DNA from 2 places in the Serratia sp. TSA_7 genome. Region 1 is predicted to be linked to the other one. Evidence: predicted binding sites of a transcription regulator. Region 1 holds the regulator's gene; the other holds the start of a gene.
The links. The regulator LexA, encoded in region 1, represses DNA repair genes until DNA is damaged. The targets are predictions, from matches to a motif close to TNCTGTATGTACATACAGNA.
Positions count from the first base shown of each region.

Region 2: the regulator LexA is predicted to act here: its motif matches at 1,911-1,930, upstream of sulA (SOS-induced cell division inhibitor SulA).

Region 1 covers NZ_JBQZFU010000011.1:55,191-58,610, reverse strand. The annotation lists gene dinF (MATE family efflux transporter DinF) at 17-1,354, opposite strand; gene lexA (transcriptional repressor LexA) at 1,456-2,064, opposite strand; gene ACUTQW_RS23085 (diacylglycerol kinase) at 2,183-2,551, opposite strand; gene plsB (glycerol-3-phosphate 1-O-acyltransferase PlsB) at 2,701-3,420, shown strand, end outside.
Region 2 covers NZ_JBQZFU010000001.1:128,231-131,650, forward strand. The annotation lists gene yccS (YccS family putative transporter) at 1-1,058, shown strand, start outside; gene ACUTQW_RS00715 (TfoX/Sxy family DNA transformation protein) at 1,059-1,718, opposite strand; gene sulA (SOS-induced cell division inhibitor SulA) at 1,952-2,458, shown strand; gene ompA (porin OmpA) at 2,817-3,420, shown strand, end outside.

The DNA.
Region 1 (3,420 bases):
TATAAAGCTCTCTGTCTTATTGCCCCCTAAACCAGGTACCGCGCAGCCGGTGACGGTGCCAGAACCAGCCCAGCGCAATGCCCCTCAGCGACAGAAACACCGCCAGCGCCAGCCATAATCCGTGGTTGCCCAATACAGGTACGGTAAACAACGTCAGGCCGAAGCCGACGGCCGCCACCGCCATGCTGTTGCGCATTTCGGCACCGCGGGTCGCGCCAATAAACATGCCGTCCAGCAGGTAACACCACACACCGACCAACGGCAGCACCACCTGCCACGGCAGATAATGGCTCGCCAGCGTACGCAACTCGGGTAAAGAGGTTAATGCCGAGATGATTTGCTGCCCGGCAACGGCATACAGCACCCCAAAAGCCAGTGCCACCAAACAAGCCTGGCGACAGGCGGCGCGCCATACCTTGCGCAGTTGGCTGTCGTCGCGAGCGCCATAGGCATGGCCGGAATGCGCCTCTACCGCGTAGGCAAAGCCGTCGAGCGCGTAGGCCGTGAAGGTCAGCAAATTCATCAGTACCGCGTTTACCGCCACCACGTCGCCGCCAAGCCGGGCACCGAAAATGGTCAGTGAGGCAAAACACGCTTGCAGCAACAGTGAACGCAACATGATGTCGCGATTCAGCGCCAGCAGGCGCCGCAGATTACCGCGCCAGGCCTGGCGCAGCATCGGCGCGGAAATGCCTCGTATGCGCATCACCCGCCAGGCAAGCCATAGCCCCAGCAGCAGGGTGGCATATTCAGAGATGACGGTCGCCGTCGCCGCCCCTTGCACGTTCCAACCCAGCCCCATCACCAACCAGATATCCAGTACGATATTCAGCAGGTTACCGATAATCAGCAAGATCACCGGTGCACGCACGTATTGCACGCCAAGCAGCCAGCCCAGGATCACCATGTTGGCCAACGCCGCCGGCGCACTTAGCCAGCGGATTTCGAGGAATAGCCGCGCTTGTTCCAGCACCGCGCCATCGCCGCCCACGATCTGCAACGCCATATCGATCAACGGGTGGCGCAGCAGCACAATCGCCACACCGGCCAACACCGCCAGCCACAACGGCTGCATAAAAGCGCGCGCCAACCCCTGAGGATCCTGTGCACCGAGCGCCTGTGCCGCCAGCCCGGTAGTGCTCATACGAAGGAACAGCAGCAACATAAACAGGAAGCTGGTAGCCATGGCACCAATAGCAACGCCACCCAGATAGGCGGGGCTATCCAGGTGGCCAATCACCGCAGTATCCACCAGCCCGAGCAGCGGAACGGTAATATTGGAAAAGATCATGGGTAACGCAAGGCGCCATAGGGCTTTATCAGTATCGCTGGTGAAGGCAGAAAGCAGGCGCATAGTGAAATGTTCCCGTGGCGGTAGGGTTTGAATGAATCAGAAATGACATCGCCCCAGAGCTGGGGCGATTTAAATCAGAGGACAACGTTCAGGCGCAGCGATTAAATCCAGTCGCCGTTGCGGATCACGCCGACCGCCAGACCTTCAATGGTGAAATTTTGCTGACGCAGGTCGACCACGATAGGCTGGAACTCGCTGTTTTCCGGCAGCAGTTCAACCACATTGCCGTGTTTTTTCAGGCGTTTGACCGTAACTTCATCTTCAATACGCGCCACAACTACCTGGCCGTTCCGCACGTCCTGGGTTTTATGCACCGCCAGCAGATCGCCGTCGAGGATGCCGATATCACGCATCGACATGCCGTTGACCCGCAGCAGGAAATCCGCGCTCGGTTTGAACAAAGAAGGATCCACCTTATAGTGCCCTTCGATATGCTGCTGCGCCAGCAGCGGTTCACCGGCGGCCACGCGGCCAATCAGCGGTAAACCTTCTTCATCTTCCATCAGCAGGCGAATGCCGCGTGAAGCGCCGGAGACGATCTCGATCACGCCCTTGCGCGCCAGCGCTTTCAGATGTTCTTCTGCAGCATTTGGCGAACGGAACCCCAGACGCATGGCGATCTCGGCGCGCGTTGGCGGCATGCCAGTTGACGAAATATGATCGCGAATCAGATCATAGACTTCTTGTTGTCTGGTAGTTAATGCTTTCATTCCGCCCCCTGTTTGTTTATACAGTCTTGCTGTGAGTATATACAGGTAAGCGCGGCTTGGGAACCGAAGAATGAATAAAAATCAGGGATTAGCGCCCCGCCGCAACGGAGCGTTCCACTCAGGCAAAGTGTTGCCAGAGTACCGAACCCCAGACAAACAGCGCCAGTATGATCGTCAGCGTTACCGCCGCCGACCCCATATCTTTCGCCCGCCCGGAAAGCTCGTGGTGTTCCGTGCCCACCCTATCGACAATGGCTTCAATCGCGCTGTTCAGCATCTCGACGATCACGACCAACAGCACCGATCCGATCAGTAAAATGCGCGCTATCGCACCCACATCCAGCCAGATCGCCAGTATGATAGCCAGCACGGTCGCCACCAGCTCCTGGCGGAATGCGGCTTCGTGCTGCCAGGCAGCAGAAAAGCCTTTATATGAGTAGCCGGCGGCTTTAATAATACGGGTCAGGCCGGTTGCTTGGTTTGCCATGTTTTTTAGTGCCTTTCACAGAGGTAAGTCATAATTATAGAGCTTGGGTCAGGAAACTCTCCCGGCTCACGGTTTTCCAACACCACAGATCTGCTACCCGGTTTCTGGTATGCTTGCGGCGCATTGCTAACAAGAGGCTTCACGTTGTTATGTCAGGTTGGCGTAAAATTTATTATAAATTATTGAATTTACCACTTAAATTGTTGGTAAGAAGTAAGGTTATCCCTTCAGATCCGGTCACGGAGTTAGGGTTGGATCCCTCACGGCCGATTTTGTATGTTTTACCTTATAATTCCAAGGCGGATTTACTGACGCTGCGCACCCAGTGCCTGGCGCAGGATTTGCCCGACCCCCTCAATCCGCTGGAGATAGACGGCACCGTACTGCCAAGCCATGTGTTTATTCACGACGGCCCGCGCGTGTTCCGCTACTACACACCGAAAGAAGAGTCGGTAAAACTGTTTCACGACTATCTGGATCTGCACCGCAGCAATCCGGATCTCGATATTCAGATGCTGCCGGTGTCGGTGATGTTTGGCCGTTCCCCAGGCCGAGAAGGCCACGGCACGCCGCATCTGCGCTTGCTGAACGGCGTCCAGAAATTCTTCGCCGTCCTGTGGCTGGGCCGCGACAGCTTCGTGCGTTTCTCCAACACCGTTTCGCTGCGCCGAATGGCGACCGAACACGGCACGGACAAAACTATCGCACAAAAACTGGCGCGCGTGGCGCGCATGCATTTCTCGCGTCAACGTCTGGCCGCCGTCGGCCCAAGCCTGCCGGCTCGTCAGGATCTGTTCAATAAGCTGCTGGCGTCCAAAGCGATCGAAAAAGCGGTCGAGGACGAAGCGCGCAGCAAGAAAATTTCCCAT
Region 2 (3,420 bases), on a different contig from region 1:
AGGCGGAAGAGAACAGTCTGTCAGATGACCGGCTCACCGGCTGGAGCGACATCCGCCTGCGCATTAGCCGCCATCTGACGCCCCAGTCAGCCTTATTCCGCCATGCTATTCGCATGTCTGTGGTACTGTGCATCGGCTATGCTTTTATTCAGTTTACCGGCATGCAGCACGGTTACTGGATCCTGCTGACCAGCCTGTTTGTTTGCCAGCCCAATTACAATGCCACGCGCCGCAGGCTGGCGCTGCGTATCATAGGTACGCTTGCCGGTATTCTTATCGGCCTGCCGATCCTCTATTTTGTCCCCTCGCAGGAAGGCCAGATGGTGTTAATCGTCATTGCCGGCGTCCTGTTTTTTGCTTTTCGTACCGTGCAGTACGCGCACGCAACCATGTTTATCACCCTGCTCGTCCTGCTGTGCTTTAACCTGCTGGGTGAGGGCTTTGAAGTGGCTGCGCCACGCGTTTACGACACCCTTTTGGGATGCGCCATCGCTTGGGCAGCCGTGAGTTTTATCTGGCCAGATTGGCATTTTCGCCAATTGGCGGCCGTGGTGAGCAAAACGTTGAATGCCAACTGCCGGTATCTGGATGCGATTTTGGTGCAATACCATCAGGGTAAGGATAACGGTTTGCCGTACCGTATCGCCCGCAGGGATGCACACAATAGCGACGCAGAGTTGGCCTCGGTGATTTCAAACATGTCGGCCGATCCAAAGGCCGATAAGGTGGTTCAGGATGCCGCTTTTCGCCTGCTGTGCCTGAACCACACCTTGTTGAGTTATATCTCCGCATTGGGCGCACACCGCGAACACATGAACAATCCCGCAACGCTGGAGTTGCTGAATGATGCCGTATGCTATGTCGATGGCGCCTTGCATCAGGAAGAACAAGACGGCCGACGCATCGCGCAAGCGTTAGAAAGCCTTGCCGAGCGCATCCAACTTGCGGCTCCAGAACCAGAAAGCAAAGAGCAACTGGTATTACAGCAGATAGGGCTGGTAATTGATCTGCTGCCGGAGCTCATGACGTTAAAAGAGCAGATAGCTAAATCGGCATGATCACGCCAGATCTTTCATCAACCCCTTGATTCCAGGCGTGTGCCCATGACTAAGCAGGACCATGGTATGTTCGAACCACTCGGTTAGCTCACTGCGCAGGGCCAGTGGCAAGGCGGCATGGTGATAACCGGCAATCGCCCCGCCTAAGGAAAGCAGCACTCGCAATCCTAAATTGCGTTGCTGCTGCAACAACCGTAGATAGCTCCGTTTGGCGCCATTCAAGCGCAAGTCATAGACATTGCGAATACCGGCCCGCCACAGTAAACGCTCCATGTTGATATCGATGTTCGGTAACGTTCTCAGCCGGCCATGCGTTCCCATTTTGACCTGAAGTTCCAGGCGGGCCTCCCGGATGGCCTGCCGCGCCAATCCAACAAGCTCATCCTGCGCCTGCCACAGAGACTCATCGACCCAGTAATAACGCAGGGTGATTGGTACGCCCCGTTTGGAGTAAACCATATTGACCATTCCACGGGCGCGGAAGGCAGGCTCCAGGCTATCCGTCGCTCGAAGATACAGCTCGTCTTCCGCTATCACCCCAAACATAACGCCATCAGCCAGCAGCCCATAACCGCCAAACTGCGAGCGCGTAGTAATGCTCCCTAGTGCGTAGAAACACGCTTTGGCCTGTTTGACCCTTCCTGTAGATGTCCCTTTCATGAAGCTTCTCCTTGTGTAGGTTCTAATTGTATTATTTCTCACATCAATGAAATAAAAGTAACGTGAACAAGTAATTAGAAAAATACGCACTATCCGCAGCCCTGCCAATCATAAAAACAGGACGTCTAAAAAATAATCGCAATTATGCGAGGCACTACGAAAATTTGAGTTGATCTTATTCATGCCCAGATGTACTGTATAAACATACAGTGACACTACGGGCGGGATACTTTATGCGTACTCAATCACTCTACAAACCCCATTTCAGCCAGACCTCTTTTGCGGCGAACAATGCTGCGGAAAACTCGGATGCCGGTAAAGAAAATGGCCTTATCAGTGAACTTGTTTACAACGAGCATCAACCCGCGGTGGCGCAACTCTTGCTCCCCCTGTTGCAACAGTTAGGCAGACAGTCACGCTGGCTGTTATGGCTAACCCCACAACAAAAACTCAGTAGATTGTGGCTACAGCAGTCTGGTTTGCCAATCAATAAGGTCGTGCAACTGAGCCAAATCACTCCGCTTGCCACCGTTGAAGCGATGGAAAAGGCACTTCTGACAGGTAACTACAGTGTGGTTCTCGGGTGGTTGCCCGATCTTACGGAAGAGGATCGTCTAAAATTACGGCGTGCAGCAGAATTGGGTAACGCTTATGGGTTCATTATGCGTCCACAACGTGACACAAACCCGACTCACGGACAGTGTTCCATGCTAAAAATTCAGTCTTCTTTGTATCATTAAGTAAATTTAGGATTTTTCCCATCATTTTTATCTCTTTGGGTGGGAACCTTTGATGGATCAGGTGCAAAGCGAGTGCCACTGCGGTTCCGCACGAAAAAATGCAGGCTAAACTGCCCCATTTTTTACCGGTTAGTGTTAGTAAATATGTACGATTCTGCGTTTTTTTTTAGAGCTTTATCACATCACACTTGTAACTTTCGCGCCACGTTGTAGACTTTACATCGCCAAGGTTGCTCTATAACGCCAGAAAAACTGGCCGAGTAACAAACGAGGGCTCAAACCTTGGCGAAGGAATTTAACCAAGGGCTTAAAACAGCTTTAAAGCTCATTGCCTATTTGGATGATAACGAGGCGCAAAATGAAAAAGACAGCTATCGCATTAGCAGTGGCACTGGCTGGTTTCGCTACCGTAGCGCAAGCCGCCCCAAAAGATAATACCTGGTACACCGGTGCTAAACTGGGCTGGTCCCAGTACCATGACACTGGTTTCTACGGCAACGGTTACCAGAATGGTATCGGCAATGGTCCGACCCATAAAGATCAACTGGGTGCTGGCGCGTTCCTGGGTTACCAGGCGAACCAATACCTGGGCTTCGAGCTGGGCTATGACTGGCTTGGCCGTATGCCTTACAAAGGCAGCGTGAACAACGGTGCTTTCAAAGCACAGGGCGTTCAACTGGCAGCTAAACTGAGCTACCCAATTGCAGACGATCTGGATATCTACACTCGTCTGGGTGGTATGGTATGGCGTGCAGACTCCAAAGCTAACTACGGCAATGGCACTCGTCTGAGCGACCACGACACCGGCGTTTCTCCGCTGGCTGCAGTGGGTGTTGAATACGCACTGACCAAAAACTGGGCTACTCGCCTGGACTATCAGTTCGTTAGCAACATCGGTGATGCAGGTACTGTCGGCGCACGTCCAGACAACACCATGCTGAGCCTGGGTGTTTCTTACCGTT